Regions from separate parts of the Priestia aryabhattai genome, predicted to be linked through region 2. Evidence: riboswitches for the same ligand, from Rfam matches in the RefSeq annotation. Region 2 holds a riboswitch; the other holds the start of a gene.

Region 1 (8,314 bases), on a different contig from region 2:
AAATTCGTAGTCCACTTTAATGAATCTCGCTTTTGTTTTTGCTTTTTTCATTGTCGTGCCTAAACAGCAATATACATCATCAACTGCAAAGCATTCTTCATGCTTATCAAGCTCTAAAAAATCTATTTCGAGCTGACGTAGCTTTGTGTGTTCGATTGGTAACTTTTTTCGAACAAACACTGTCACATGGTTATATAAGCTGTTGCTTAATAACATTTTTAAAAGTTCTTGACCAACAAGTCCGCTTGCACCTAATACTAATGCTGATCTCTGTGACATTCTTTCACCTTCTCACCTGTTGTTTTTGCAATGGAAAACAGGTTGCATACACAACCTGTTTGTTCGAATTAACGATTATCAATTGTTTCTGGGTATAAATCATGATTCATTAGGCGATAATTAGCCATTTCTTCATATTTCGTACCGGGACGGCCATAGTTTGTATATGGATCAATTGAAATGCCGCCGCGTGGTGTGAATTTCCCCCATACTTCAATATATCTTGGATTCATCAGTTTAATTAAGTCATTCATAATAATGTTCATACAGTCTTCATGGAAATCTCCATGGTTACGGAAGCTGAACAAATAAAGCTTTAACGACTTGCTTTCCACCATTTTTTCATCTGGAATGTAACTAATATAAATGGTTGCGAAATCCGGCTGACCTGTTTTTGGACATAAGCTCGTAAATTCTGGACAGTTGAATTTCACAAAATAATCACGATTTGGATGTTTGTTATCAAATGCTTCTAGAATCTCTGGTGAATATTCAAACAAATAGTTTGTTCCTTGATTTCCAAGGAGTGATACACCTTCTAATTCTTCATCTTTTCGACCGCTCATTTGCATTTCCTCTCTTTCTACGATTGTCATTCTAACAGCGTTTTTTTATTTTGTATATATCTGTTTTTATTTTTCTTTGTAAATTTTTTGCTATGCGCTTACACACCTCGTTTATTTCCCCAAACAAGGGCGTGAACCTGCGGCAGAACTCTTACATTATTCATGTTTTTAGCTGCCACGACCTTATCGATTAACCACTCATACTTTTTAAGCAATTCTTGTGTTAACGACGCATTATCGATTGTCGTTAAGTCCTCGTTGCCTACTTGAACAAAAAACGGAACCTCAGGATAACGTTCATGAACGGACGCTGCATACTCAAAGTCCTCATCATTAAATACAACGACTTTTATGCTTATGTGCTCCATGCGTTTTTCCTTTATTAATGTCTCTATAATATCGTCTAATACGGAGAAATTTGTTTTCATTAATGAACTTGGAGGCTTAGGAGAAATCGTTAAATCATCGATCTTTAGAAACCAATCCTGATAACGGCTTCCCTGTGTTTCAAGAGCTGCTTTTACCCCATGGCTGTGCAAAAGCTCTATAAGTGAACCAATTGCCTTGATAAGCGCAGGGTTTCCTCCAGAAATGGTGACGTGATCAAAGCACTCTCCACCGATTTCTTTCAGCTCAGTCCAAATTTGTTCTGCTGTTAGTTGACGAATATCATTTTTAGCCGATCCATCCCATGTAAAAGCTGAATCACACCAGCTGCACGAATAATCACAGCCTGCGGTACGAACAAACATCGTCTTACGTCCTACAACCATTCCTTCCCCTTGAATCGTTGGTCCGAATATTTCAAGTACTGGAATTGTATTAGCCACGTTTTTTCACCTTCTTTGGGCGGTAAACTACGTAACTTGTCGGCGTTTCCCGCACGAATACTTGTACGCAAGAAGGCTTATTTGGTAGTGTGTCTAGATATTCTTGAACCAACTCATAAATTTTACGAGCAACAACTTCAGTTGTAGGAAAATCATTTGGATTTTCTTCGTTAAAGATAGAATGATCGTTCAATAATGTATGATCAAATTGACCAGAAACAATTTTTTTCAATAGCGCAAAGTTTACTAAAAAGCCTGCTTCGTCTAATGTATCTCCGGCAACAGTTAGGTTAACAAAATACGTATGTCCATGGACTTGACGGCATTTTCCTGCTTCTGTGTGAGGAACAAAATGTGCCGCAGCAAACTGCATATCTTTGTTCAGTTCATATTCATAGTCATGAAATACTTGAGGATACATTTGTTGCAGCATTATTTCTCTCCTCCTTCTTTTATTTGCAGGTATTGATCTAACCCACGTTTTCGCAATTGACATGCGGGACATTCACCGCATCCATCAGCAACAATACCGTTGTAGCACGTTAATGTTTTTTCACGCACATACTCAAGCGCCCCTAACTCATCAGCTAAAGCCCACGTTTCTGCTTTATCAATCCACATGAGCGGTGTATGAATAACAAACTCAAAGTCCATTGATAAATTAAGCGTGACGTTTAACGATTTCACAAATACATCTCGACAGTCTGGATATCCCGAAAAATCGGTTTCACAAACGCCTGTTACGATATGACGGCCTCCGCTGTTCTTAGCCAGTACGGCTGCAAATGATAAAAATAACAGATTGCGGCCATCCACAAACGTGGTAGGCAATTCTCCTTCTTTTTGCTCGATATCAATATCATCTCGCGTTAATGCATTTGGTGCTAATTGATTTAAAAGTGACATATCTAGTACGGTGTGCTTCACACCTAAATCAGCTGCAATAGCTTTTGCTACCTCTATTTCTTGACTATGACGCTGACCATATTGAAATGTAACCGTTTCTACTTCTTTAAAGTTTTTCAAAGCCCAAAATAGACATGTTGTACTATCTTGACCTCCACTAAATACAACAATAGCTTTTTCATTTTTAATCATCATTGTTCGTCTCCTTTTTGATTGAAATCAAAAGAAGAAGAAACTTTATTGAACCGTTCGTTCCCTTTGTGACTAATTTTATAACACAAAAAAGAGACTGCTCTTTTCCAGCAATCTCCCTAAAAAGCAACTAAGATACACGCCCTCGCCAGCATACACGTCAAAGAGACGTGTTGGTAGAAAAGCACGTGAAAGAAGACACGCTAAAACCGTGTCTTTTGTCATCAACGATGATCTTAGTTTTTTATAGAGGGAGTTTTCGAACCTCTCCCGTACATATACAAACGTGTACGGCGTTTCTTCTTGAATTGTCATCGTATACTATACCACATGCGTATAAATAATGCTATGTTTGTTGGCTTCTATCGCCTTTGGCTGTCTTATTTTTCTTTATATAAGAAAGAGCAATAAATAATGATGGAAAACAGACACTTAGTACAAATAAATAAAACGGCCAATAATATTTTTCAAAATAATTGAGGTATGCTGTATTCGGAATAATGTAATACGCCACGCCTGTAATAATTAGACCTAAAGGAAAACTTAAAAAATTGCGGACGCGTAAATTCTGTTCCAGTCTCTTTTCATTTTGTACCCTCTCTTTACATCTTGTCTGTAAAACGCTTCTCCAAAACCAAAGATATCGCTTTTATAAGTTTTTTGAGCTTTTTCCACCGCATCATTCATTTTTTCTTTTACGTCCGCTGCTGTTTTTCGTTCCAGCATATTAATTACAGCTGGGTCCTGTAAATTCACTTGACACTCTACATCCGCTACGTTCGCTTCACCTTTTAAATCAACGTGAATATGAGGTTTATGATTTTTCATAGAAGCTGTCACCTTCACATTCGTTCGAAGCATTTCTACTCCGATGATATCATGCTATTTTTCTTTCTTTTCACATGGAATAACAATCAATGTACTTTTTACATTTCCTGTAATATAATTGTATCCTTTACTTTCGTCTTCATTAAACCAGCCGATAAGTTTATCATTTTGAAAGACACCTAATCCTTTGAAATTGAGCAGAGTAGAAAGATTGGTGCGAGAAATGCTGGACATATCTCCTGCATTTTTCACGTTACCTTTTAACAATACCCCTGACAACACCGCCTGCTTCCCTTCACTGGTTAAGTTACTGATCAGTTCATTTAACTTCACTCCTCTAGTAGGTGCCCAAATACGCTGTGACACGTCTAATGAAGCAAACATATGGTTAGCCGGTATTTTTCCGATTGTTGTTAATACGTTCAGCACGTTCGATGCTTTCGTATTTTTAGCAACAACAACAAAATAATCGGTACGTACTTCATGATCCCGGGCAAAGAAATCAAGCACTTCAGCGATACCGTCTTCTGCCATGCTTTCGCTAATGACTAGCATTCGCAAATGAGAAAGATAAATTTTCCGAGGGGATTTTGTCGTTATTTTTCTTAACCCTTCCATTACAGAAGAAGCCTTAATAGAAAAGGTGGTCACAGTAGGCCCGTTTGTAGGAGTTTTTGCCTGAATATCACCTGGGTTAATCAACTGAACTGTAACAATAATGCCATCTTCTGCTTTATCAATTCCGACAGCAACCGTAATGGCTAGCTCATTCAACTCTCGACTGCTCCAGCAGCCGCTTAATAGTAATAAACAGATACATAGCATTAGAAATGCTTTCATAGTAAACGGCCACCTTTCCACAGTTTAGTTTTTTTGCGTCTTTTGACGTGAAATATTCTTCTCGTTAATAAGCTTTGGCCTTGTTTTCATTTTTTTGATCGAACGTCTAATCACATCCTTTTGATCACGCTTTACAAATGGAGCCATAGGTGTCATATACGGGACTCCAAATGACCTTAAGCTGCATAAATGTAAAATCATTAAAATTAACCCCAGGATAATACCGAACAAGCCAAAAGTAGCTGCTAAAACCATTAAAGTAAAGCGCAGCATCCTTACTGCAATAGCCATATCATACACAGGTGACACAAAGTTACTAATAGCGGTGATGGATACAACGATAACCATTGCAGGCGAGACTAATCCCGCTTGTACGGCGGCTTCTCCTAAAACGAGTGCTCCAACAATCGAAATAGCTGAACCTACTGCTCGAGGCAATCGAACTCCCGCTTCTCGCAAAATTTCAAACGTGATTTCCATAATAAACGCTTCAATAATAGCAGGAAAAGGGACGCCTTCTCTTTGAGCTGCAATACTAATTAACAAAGCAAAAGGAAGCATCTCTTGATGAAAAGTAGTTAAAGCAATATAAGCAGAAGGTGTTAAAAGGGCTAAGAAAAATGCCATATAGCGCATTAAGCGAATCAATGTACTAATATCTGCGCGCTGGTAATAATCTTCAGCAGCTTGAAAAAATTGAATAAATAGTGCAGGAACCATTAATACAAAAGGTGTACCGTCTATATCAATTTTAGAAAGACGCTCCTTTACCTCTTGAATGACTTGTTCATCCGCAATGCCGTCATAATGTGTTAAATGTTCATCGTGATAGTGCATAATGGAGTCCAGCGCATAGTGTTCAACTTCATCTTTATTTACTAACCTGTCGATGTAAGCAACACCTAAAGTGAATTTTTCTTCAATCGAAATTCTAAACTCTCTTACAACTAAGTCCGTGCTCTGTTCCAGTGCTTTTTTCATGCGGGATAAATTATCTCCCACCCTCTCCGATAATTTCTGCTCTTCCTGAGTAGAAGAAGCACTAGTTTCCTTAGAGCCCTTAGATTCATCAGCTTTTTCTTTCCGCTGTTTGGATTTATTCGTTAACTCAGATAGTTTTTTTATACGCATTGTTCATCCTCCACTACATTGAACGAAAAGAAACGGAATTTCTTCTTTTTATTCTCTATAGTTTTTGTATGAAAAGGAAATTTATACTTAAAGCGATTTTAATAATCTTTATTTTTGACATCATTTGTGCATTTCTATAGGATAGTAATGAATAATTCTTCGTTAATATGAAGGATGTTTATGTGGAACATTGAAAGGAGTCTATACATGGCACAATCACTTAAAGGCAAAGTAGCTCTTATCACAGGAGCAGGAAAAGGCATCGGTCGTTCAACTGCGATTGAATTAGCAAAAGAAGGCGTAAATATCGGTTTAATCGCTCGTACAGAAGCGGATTTAAAGGCTGTTGCTTCTGAACTAGAAGCATTTGATGTACAAGTTGCTTATGCAACAGCAGACGTTTCTTCTATGGAAGAAGTAAACGCCGCAGTTGAGCATCTACATACAAAATTAGGGACAACAGATATCTTAATCAACAATGCGGGAATCGGTAAATTCGGAAGCTTTTTAGAGTTAGAACCAGCTGAGTGGAAACAAATCATTGATGTAAATTTAATGGGCGTTTACTACGTAACGCGCGCCGTTCTACCTCAATTAATCGAAAAAAATGGTGGAGACATCATCAATATTTCATCCACGGCTGGCCAAAAAGGCGCTCCCGTTACAAGTGCTTACAGCGCTTCAAAATTTGGCGTACTCGGCTTAACCGAATCTCTAGCGTTAGAAGTGCGCAAACACAATATTCGTGTAACAGCTCTAACACCAAGTACAGTAGCAACGGAATTAGCGTATAAAGAAAACTTAACGGACGGCAATCCTGATAAAGTTATGCAGCCTGAAGACCTAGCAGAAATTATGGTAGCACAATTAAAACTGCATCCGCGTATTTTTATCAAATCTGCGGGTATGTGGTCCACAAATCCATAAACAAACATAGAAAAAGGAGAGCTTCAGCTCTCCTTTTTTGTGTCTTCCTTTATATAAAGGTTACCTTATTTACGTTTAGGTGCGATTTCTTCTGATAATTCCTCAAAAGATTTTACTTTTCCATGCGATGGGTTTTGTGATTGCTTTCGCACGTTCCACTGACGCTCTTTTTGACTTTTAGACTGAGTCATTTTGCTTCATCCCCTTTTCATAGTGCTTACATCTAGTAGGATAAAACAAGCTGCTCTTTCTCATTCATCAAAACTGCTTCCAATTTCTTTACTGCTTAGCTAAATGTATTTTAAACCATTTATCAATTTCCGCGTTATATTGATCATAATAAGCAGTTAGCGGATGGTCTCCGTTTTTGTACAGTACATATTTATATTCTTTTCCTTGCTCATCTAGTTGTTTCACAAGCTTTTCAGCCTGAGTGTGATGAACTTTGCGATCATGATCACCTTGCAAAATCAAAAGAGGTGAATTTACTTTGTCGCTCCAATAGACAACAGAACGACTTTTATACCTCTCTGGATATTGTGCCGGATCCCCTACAATTGTGCGCAGCACTTGTTTCATTTCAGGTCCTCTTTGATCGTAGAATTGAAACATGTCTGTAATACCTGATTGTACGACAACTGCATCAAATTTAACGCCGTTTTTCATCGTTAAATACGTCATCATACCGCCGCGTGAATATCCGAGCGCTACCTTTTGCTGGTGATTTACATAGGGAAGCTGTTCTCCCCACTTAATAAGATTTAATACGTCGTCAATATCTTTACCGCCGTACGTCTCTGTTCCTTCACTCCCGCCATTTCCCCTGTATTGAGTCGCAACAACGACGTAGCCTTTACTTGCCCAATATGATAAGTACTGAAGTGTTTTTGCGCGAATCATGCCATGTTCGCGATTTCCTCCGCGATTATATACTAAAAGCGGATAATGTTTGTCTGCAATGTCTTTAGGCTGCACTAAAAACCCTTTTATCTTTAAATTATCACTAGGATACCTAATGCTATATACATCTACTTTATTTGAATAAGGCGATAATAAATTCAATTTTTCTTTATTTACATCATCACTTTCAGCTCGGTTGAAAACCGCTGTCACACCGAGCACAGCTACAGTGATTAATGCAATGATGCCCCATTTTTTCAACAGAAACCCTCTCCTCAATAAATATCTTTTCTCTTTTATAATGAGTGTTTTCATTTGGCTTTACCCTTCTTAAATGTTTGCTAAAAAGGGCATTCATCCCATCGCCAATACAGCTTATTTATCATACCGCAAAACCCAAATTTCTTCATCTGTAAAAAAATAAGAATTCATACAAATACATTAACAAGAAAGACGTATAGTAAATTGTATTATTAAATTATAGATTTGAAAAGTGGAATGATACTTTTTTTGTCGTTTTTTACCTGTCCTTTTTCCAACAAAAAAAGCCCAGTTAAGACTGAGCTTTTTTCTTGGCAATACCAATGCCTGTATATGCTAAAATAACTGAAAAGATAGGACAGAGAACGCTAAAGAATGTAAATGGAATATAGTCAGCCGCGGGAATATTTAATGCAGTTGAAATAAAAGCACCGCTGACACCCCACGGAATAATAGCATTAATAACCGTTCCACCGTCTTCAAGCGTTCGTGATAAGTTTTTCGGGTCTAAATTCCACTTTTCATACAGCGGCTTAAACGTCTGCCCAGGCAAGAGAATCGATAAATACTGTTCTCCTGTAATAACGTTAACTCCAATTGAAGATAGAAGCGTAGCAAAAATAACGTCTCCGCTGCGGCGAATTTGTTTTGCTA
Region 2 (8,314 bases):
GAAACCGGATGCGAAAATTTGGCCTGAAAAATAAATAACGACCTTTATATGAAATGGGTTCTAAATATTGAAAAAGCTCCAATAAAAAATAATTATGTGTAAAATAATAGTTTATTTTTGTAAAATATGTTTTTATATGTTAAAATATAGCTTGTATTAATATTCAGGCGATGATATCGCTCTTTTTAGCAGATTCCTTTTTTAGGAGTCTCTTTTTTTGTAAGCAGAAGCAAAAGATACACGCGGTTCTTATGTCAATTAAAAAGAAAAGGAGATAAGCGTAAGCCGCTTATCTCCTTTTCTTTTTAGCATTATCTAACGCTAAGTTCTTTTTAACTACTTTTTCTAGAGCAACTTCTACGTGAACATTTTTTTCATCGATGTCATTCACAAGCACGACGGTTCCTTTTCGTCCTTTAATCTTTAAATCATCACCCGTAGAAGGAATATTTTCCCGCAACTGGCTCAATAGAAGCTTTCTGTTTTCAAAAAAGTGGACAGCCACCATTTTATCTCACCTAATTTCATATGATATATGTGATACAAAGATGTGTATATGAAATCCTTCCTATACATTATGTCGTTACTGCTGACTTTAGAACAGATTGGATAGACAATTGTTGCATCAATATACGAAATAAATAGGATGGCATAGTTATAAATCTTCTATCCTTGGACATGCTTATACTACTAATCTAAAAAGGGATGTGGATGAGAATGAAAATGAAGATGGCTATCGGATTAAGTGTATTTACGGCCGTTACAGGAGCAATTGCTTTGGGGGCGGTTTACTTTTTAGCAGGTATCTTTTCGTTTTTCTTAACGGTTTTTTCATAAAAAAATCCACCATCAGGTGGATTTTTTTATTTAGTAGCGGCTTTTGTTTCATGAGGCGAATTGCCGATAAAGCCAAATTTCCCGCCGACAACTTCTTTTACTTCGTGGATGACAATAAAAGAATTCGGGTCAATTTGCTGGATTTTCTTTTTAATTTTTAATAGCTCGTTCTTTTTAATAACAACGTAAATAATACGTTTATCTTTATTGGCGTAGTAGCCATATCCGTAAAAGATTGTGGCTGCATTTCCAAATTCACTGGTGATAACTTGCGCTATGTCTTTATATTGATCAGACATAATGGTCATTGCTTTTTTGTTGTGGAAACCTTCGATAACAATATCGACGATTTTGGCACAAAGATAGACGAATATAAAGGTATAGAGGGTGTTGTTGACGCCAATGGCAAAAACTGATGCTAAAATAATAACGCTGTCCATGTAGAACATGCTTTTAGAGATATTATAGCCTTTTGTGTAGTTTAATAAATAAGCTAAAAGAGTTGTTCCACCGGTAGACCCATCCGCGATAAAAATGAGAGCCAGTCCGGTTCCCATTAGTAAGGCGCCGAATACAATTCCTAAAATCATGTCGTGAACGTGAAAGGGAATATAACTGACCAGACCGAGGAAAACGGACGTCATGACAGCTCCTAGAATAGTATAAAGAATCGTTTTTTTTGTTAGGAATTTATAGGCTAAGGCAATAAATATAAGGTTCACAAGGAAAGTGCTGATACTTGTAGGGATATGAAATAAATAATATAAAACAAGAGCAATACCAACCGTACTTCCGTCACCTAATTTATTTGGAATGACAAAAAAATCAATCGATGCAGCAACTAAAAGCGCTCCGGCAATAATTAAAATGATGTCTTTATAGATTGTTTTCAATATGCAAACCTCCTTGATAATTAGGATATTTTCATGTGGAATCTTGTTTTTACTAGTGTTTCACAAATGATAAAATAAAAAACGTCTTAGAAATTGTCTAGTTATATAACTGATCAACTTCTAAGACGAAGAATTACGATACGTGTATAGGTCTTAATCCTGCTTTTCTATGCTTCGATGTCACCGATTATATAAACCTCTGAACGCTATGTCAACGCTATGAGAGATGTTCAACTTTTCAAAAAATAGAAGGCGGTTTCCTACATAAAAAAAGAATCCTTTGCGCCGTCGCAAAGGATTTTCAAATTTATTGGAATAGGGGGAATACGTTATTAGGATTGTCATTTTCATAAATTAATATACCTCTATTTTTTTAAAAATTTATTTGTTAATGACGATTGAAAGTTTGTAATTCACATGCTGATTTAGCTCTGTCAAAAAATCATTTAATTCTTCATTTGAATGAAATTTGCATTCTAGTAAGTAGCAACCATCGCCGCTGATTTTAAAGTTGTTCATGACGTACTCCTGCTGACTTTCTAAAAATGAGAGATAGGGATGATGATGAATGCTCTGCGTATAGATATTTAAAAACGTATGAACGGTGTAGCCAAGTTTTCGTTCATCGATGTTAATTGTATAGCCTTTGATAATGCCTTCATCTTCTAACTTTAATACTCTAGCAGAAGCGGCTTGTCCGGTTAGATGCACTTTTTCTCCTAATTCTTTCATCTTTATACGCCCATTTTTTGACAGCTCTTCTAGTATGTGCTTATCTGTATTATCTAACATCGCTACAAATCCTTTCGTATTTCAAATCAAAAGGGTTCACTACTTGATTTCACCTATGTATACTGATACGTCTTCTATTTTATACTAAAGAAAAGTAAGAAAAAAGAGCAGTCAATATGCAAGATATAGAAAGCGGCAGTAGTTTGTAAACAGCTAGATTGACGAAAGCTTAAGCTTGCTGTATGATTCTTTGAGTGTTTACGTGGTTCGTAACCATCCCACGTTAAAAAACTAAGGAGAGAATAGTAAGATGAATATAAGAACACTTTGCGTCAACGGTCTTTTAGCTGCTATGTATATTGCTGTTAGCATGCTAATTCAGCCGTTTGGCTTCACCAATATCCAATTTCGTATATCGGAAATGTTCAATCATTTAATTGTGTTTAATAAAAAGTACATGTACGGCATTGTACTAGGAGTATTTCTGACGAATTTGTTTTTTTCACCAATGGTCGCTTATGACCTGGTATTTGGGGTAGGACAATCTGTGCTATCATTACTCATTACAATTTTTTCTATGCGCTACATTAAAAATATGTGGGCTCGTATGCTTGTTAATACACTTGTGTTTACGTTTACGATGTTTATTATTGCGTTTGAGCTGCACCTGGCATTTGATTTACCATTTTTCTTTACATGGTTAACAACAGCCGTTGGTGAGTTCGTCGTTATGCTTGTTGGAGCGCCAATTATGGTGGCAATTAATAAACGTGTACAATTTAATAAGCTAGTTGGTTAAAAAAGATGTGGCTGTGATAAATCTCACAGCCACATCTTTTTTTCTTTGTTATTCTATAGATGTAGTGATAAACCCCTTATTGAAGAGCTTTTCACGCATGGACAAATTACCCATATCTAGCATGTAGAAAGAGCAGGTCGCATTTGTGTTCTGCTCTTTTTACGTAAGGCAATAGTAAGTATCCGATTAGACTATTTTGAAAGAGGGAGTAACAAATCTCACAGCGCACCCTTTTTTCTTTTGTTACGATATACATACAGTTGGCAAACTCCTTATCGAAAAGTTTTTCGCACAACACCACATTACCTATGCGTAGCAACTAAAAAAGCAGACCTATGACGGTTTGCTTTTTTAGTTGTCTTTTTACCATTAAATAACTTTTTAAGTTATTTAATGGTAAAATAATCTTTGTTACTAGAGAGGGGATTATTTTTTGAATAGCAAGTTAGGAATTCTTATTTTATTAACGTTAGCAATCTTATTTTCCGGATGTTCAAAAAAAGAAGGCAATAAGTTAAATATTAAGCCAAAACAAAAGGTGAAGTTAACTGCATTTCTTCCTTATAAAGGCATTAATAAAGAAGCTTTAGCTATTAATGAGCCTGATGTAAAGTGCATAGGGTATTGGAATGAGCTTGATGAATACCATCAATTTTCTTTTGGAGGATCCTTGAAGCAAGAATAACATATGGGTATTTGTTAAGTAGTGGAACTTAAAAGGCGTGAAATCGTATATAAATCAAGGGGGGATTTCATTGAAGAGATATGGAATATTCATCATTAGCTTCATCGTTTTGTTAGGTAGCTTTCAACTACTGTCAGGCATGATTCTTACGCTCTTATATGTTCCAGAAAGCTCGGGTATGTGGAGTTCAATTGAAGGTTTATCAAGTAAAGGAACGTTCGGCAGTTATTCTGCTAGCTTTGCTTTTGTGGTTCCGGCTGTAGCAGCTACAGCCGCATTTTTTATCTCTAAAAAATGGGTTAGGAAAAGTGCATGAGGGATTGATAAAGGCGGTGAATGAACAGTGAGTGTAGACACGGATAAATTAGTTATCTTCTTTATTTTATGGGGAACACCCCCTGTTTTTAGTATAGTAGAGTACTTTAAACTGAGTAAAACTGAAAAAAAGAAGCTATACGAGACTTAACATCTTTAAAATCTATTGTAACAATAGGATTTATATTGTCCGAAGGAATTATGGCGAGTTTAGGCAGAGTGTTATCTCTATTTTCTCTGCACGTTATAGGTGTTTTTCTTTTAGCCATTGGGGGAATCGTAGGCGCTATTGAAACATGGAGGGTAAAAAGAAAGAATAGTATTGTTATCTTTTTATTAGTAGTGTTTATGATTACCCTTACATTTGTAACATAAATTCTGAATGTAATAAGAGCTGCTCAAATCATGAGCAGCTCTTGTTAGTTTCTTACTTATTGCGTGTCAAGCTGCTGATCTTTTTTCTTTAACGTAAGAGCGATCAGGAACGAAACGACGGCGAAAGCAATGGCTACATAATAGACAGTATGAACCCCGCTTGTCATACTTTTTATTTGTAACAGCATTTTATTTGTTTCATTTGATTGTTGAATAAAGTGCTGAGAAGCCATGGTCATAATACTTGTATACAAAGCGGGTCCAATAGCACCTGAAACTTGGTTAATGGTATTTGAAATGGCTGAACCGTGAGCGTGAAGCGGTTTAGGTACTTGATTTAAAGCAAGCGTCATCACGGGTCCTATGCTTAAACCTACGCCAATTGTAAAGGCAGCGTATAAAATGGCCGCGGTCGTTGTGGTTGTTTCGCTTGAAATGGTAGTGAACAAACTTAAGATAACCGTTAAAAGGACTAAGCCTGTTAAAAGCAGCGGTTTAAATCCAATTTTATCAAACAAACGCCCTCCGACCATAGCTGTTAGAGCCAGCGTTACTCCTCCCGGAAGCATAAGAAAACCTGTTTGCAAAGGAGACAGTCTAACAGCGGTTTGAAAATAAAGCGGTAAAAGTAACATCATCGAAAACTGAATTATCATAATGAGAAACATTAAGAAAATAGATCTTGAAAACACAGATGATGTAAAAGGCTTCATATTAATCATTGGAGAATTCAGCTTGCTTTGCTGTCTGATAAATAAAGCAAGAGCTACGACGCCAATGATGAGGGTAAGCCATACAATAGGGTTACCCCATCCTGTCTCTTCACCAGCTGCGCTAAATCCATAAACAACTCCTCCAAACCCAATTGTAGAAAGAATAACAGACGGAATGTGGATCGTTGGTCTAGATGTTTCAGAAACGTTACTGAGTTTGAAAAGAGCAAATAGGAAAATAAGCGCCGCGGCAATTAAAAGACCTAGAAATATAATTCGCCATGAATAATATTGAATAATTAATCCTGAAAGGACCGGTCCAATTGCGGGTGCAAATAAAATGGCTACACTAAAAATACCCATTACAGTGCCGCGTTTGCTAACCGGCACGAGTGTTAGCATTGTGCTCATCACAAGAGGTAAAATAATGCCTGTTCCTAATGCTTGAATCATGCGCCCCACAAAAAGTAGAGAAAACCATGGAGTGATAAAGCCAATGAAGGAACCAATTAAGTATAAGCTCATAGCTGTCACAAACAGCTGTCTTAATGTAAAACGTTGAATTAAAAAAGCAGACACTGGGATGGATATGCCGATCACAAGCATATATCCGGTAGTTAACCACTGAGCTGAGCTCGTCCTAATGTGAAAATCTGAAATGATACTTGGCAAGGCGACGTTCATTACAGTTTCACTAATTAAGCATAAAAAATTTCCTAGAATCAAAATAAAAAGGATAAGCTTACTTTGTGTACTCATTTTTTCTTCTGTTTGCGTCATAAGTGACCTCCTTTTACTAAATTAGTTTTTGTTTGCAAATAGCTTTCTAATTTGATCAGCTACAATTTGCATAGGGAGCGTATTGTTTTTAGTTAATGAAAGAGTATAAGCACCTTCAATCCAAGACTGTATAGCTGAACCTAGTTGTTTTGCTTCCTCTTGTTCATAACCTGAACAAACTAATTTATCTGCATAAACTTGTTCCCACTCGTTATACACGGTTTCACAGGCCATACGAAGCGTTTCGTTTGATGACCATACTTCGCTCGACATAGCGGCGAGGGAGATATCCGTTTCATTTTCTACTTGCTCAAACATTCGATCAGCCATCATTTTTATATGATATTGAATGGCTGAGGCTGCATCTTCATGAGAAGCTAGGGATTTTTCTATATAAGCTTTAACTCTTTCTCCCGTTTTTTGAATGGCTTCTTTTGCTAATTGTTGTTTTCCATCCGGAAAATAATAATAAATAGATCCTCTTGGAGCGCTGCTTTCTTTTGTGATTTGACTTAGACTGGTGGCGTGATAGCCTTTTTTGCGAAAAAGTTTAGCAGCAGCGCTTAAAATTTTTTCTTTTGAATTGGTTGATTCCATGAAAACAGCTCCCTCATATACTTACTAGTTGATCGGTCAGTATAATGGTAGCAACTCTATACTGATCAGTCAATCCAGACGTTTAGGTCTTGTATATAAGTGGAGATTGACGTAAGTTTCACAGGTGTAAGCATTGATTGAAATGTTAAGAATAAGGTTACAAAGTATTTTGTGGCTATACTTTTATTCGTGTTAAAAAAATATGATCAAGTAATGAAATTAAAAGAAGACGAGAAGCGTATAGCATGTTACGATAGGGACGGTATAGAAATTGACACATATCTGTTTCTAATAGAAGAGACAGGTTTTAAAATTTTTAAATGTAAGGTTGTGATTCACCTGAGACTGAATAAATTTATTAGCGAATCTGGCAAGGCGTCAAGACGCGGAGCGGATAAGTTAATTAGTGAAGGAAGAGTAACCGTTAATGGAAAGGTTGCAAAAATCGGAGATCAAGTTAAGCCTGGCGATGATATTCGAGTAAGCGGCCAACAGCTTCGAATTGCTCGAAATAATGTATATATTGCACTTAATAAACCAGTCGGCATTACAAGTACGAGTGAAAAAAAAGTAAAGGGAAACATCATTGACTTAGTAAATCATCCTTTGCGTATTCACCATGTTGGACGACTAGATAAGGATTCAGACGGCTTAATTTTACTTACAAATGACGGCGATATTATTAATGAAATTTTACGTGCAGAAAACAAGCATGAAAAAGAATATATTGTTGCAGTAGATAAGCCAATTACACCAGAGTTTATCAAAAACATGTCTGAGGGAGTAAAAATTTTAGGCACAAAAACGCTTCCTTGTAAAGTGACACAGCTGTCTAAGTATGAGTTTCAAATTATTTTAACACAGGGCTTAAATCGTCAAATTCGCCGTATGTGTGAAGTGCTCGGATATGAAGTATACCGACTTCAGCGCACGCGTATTATGAATATCCATTTAAACAACTTACCTGTTGGGCAATGGAGAGATTTAACGAAAAAAGAGCGTACGCAGCTGTTTAAAGAATTAGACTATGAACCTAAAGAGTGGTAAATCAAAAGACACCAGCCTGTTAGACTGGTGTCTTTTCTTTATTCGCATATAACTACTTGTCTAGAAAATACGCTTTTGCGCGCTACGCAGCGATCTGAAATAGAAAAGCCAGCTTCATGAATCATATGGTCAATCGTGTCTACTGTAATCACGACTACTTTATCCGCAAAGCGGCGAGCGTGTTTTAAAATAGAAAGCTGATCTTCAGGCGTCGCGTGGGTGTAGAGATTATAAGGCATGTCGATGATGGCTACATCATAGTGAGTTGTAACATCCGAAATCGGTCCAGTTTTGACATCACCGTTTAAGCCGAAATGTGCAATATTTTCACGAGATCCGTCGGTCACAAGTGGATTGATATCGCGTCCTACAATATCAATGCTCATTGAAAGGGCTTCTACAAGGACTGTACCGATACCACAGCATGGATCAATCGCTTTGATTCCTTCAGGGTTTGGAACGGCAATGTTAGCTACAGCTCTTGCAAGGCGGGTACTGAGTGCTGTAGAGTATTCACGCGGTTTCTTCAAATGATGCAGCC

What was found. Region 2 has a riboswitch for preQ1 ahead of M3225_RS24925 (QueT transporter family protein). Riboswitches for the same ligand answer to the same signal wherever they lie in the genome.
Region 1: it holds a riboswitch for preQ1, as region 2 does, so the genes downstream of both, queC (7-cyano-7-deazaguanine synthase QueC) here and M3225_RS24925 (QueT transporter family protein) in region 2, are expected to answer to the same signal.

The regions. Positions count from the first base shown of each region.
Region 1 covers NZ_JAMBOQ010000003.1:519,595-527,908, reverse strand. The annotation lists gene M3225_RS15760 (oxidoreductase) at 1-279, opposite strand, end outside; gene queF (preQ(1) synthase) at 348-845, opposite strand; gene queE (7-carboxy-7-deazaguanine synthase QueE) at 944-1,675, opposite strand; gene queD (6-carboxytetrahydropterin synthase QueD) at 1,668-2,108, opposite strand; gene queC (7-cyano-7-deazaguanine synthase QueC) at 2,108-2,773, opposite strand; PreQ1 riboswitch class I at 3,004-3,047, opposite strand; partial or broken gene M3225_RS15735 (Ger(x)C family spore germination protein) at 3,317-4,441, opposite strand; gene M3225_RS15730 (spore germination protein) at 4,466-5,572, opposite strand; gene M3225_RS15725 (3-ketoacyl-ACP reductase) at 5,780-6,499, shown strand; gene M3225_RS15720 (DUF6254 family protein) at 6,565-6,690, opposite strand; gene M3225_RS15715 (alpha/beta hydrolase family protein) at 6,779-7,660, opposite strand; gene nhaC (Na+/H+ antiporter NhaC) at 7,953-8,314, opposite strand, start outside.
Region 2 covers NZ_JAMBOQ010000008.1:103,754-112,067, reverse strand. The annotation lists gene M3225_RS24945 (5-deoxy-glucuronate isomerase) at 1-34, shown strand, start outside; gene M3225_RS24940 (hypothetical protein) at 290-508, opposite strand; gene M3225_RS24935 (YitT family protein) at 864-1,730, opposite strand; gene M3225_RS24930 (Lrp/AsnC family transcriptional regulator) at 2,112-2,522, opposite strand; PreQ1 riboswitch class I at 2,719-2,763, shown strand; gene M3225_RS24925 (QueT transporter family protein) at 2,773-3,261, shown strand; gene M3225_RS24920 (hypothetical protein) at 3,695-3,946, shown strand; gene M3225_RS24915 (hypothetical protein) at 4,017-4,262, shown strand; gene M3225_RS24910 (hypothetical protein) at 4,448-4,636, shown strand; gene M3225_RS24905 (DHA2 family efflux MFS transporter permease subunit) at 4,693-6,129, opposite strand; gene M3225_RS24900 (TetR/AcrR family transcriptional regulator) at 6,151-6,726, opposite strand; gene rluF (23S rRNA pseudouridine(2604) synthase RluF) at 7,057-7,773, shown strand; gene M3225_RS24890 (TRM11 family SAM-dependent methyltransferase) at 7,812-8,314, opposite strand, start outside.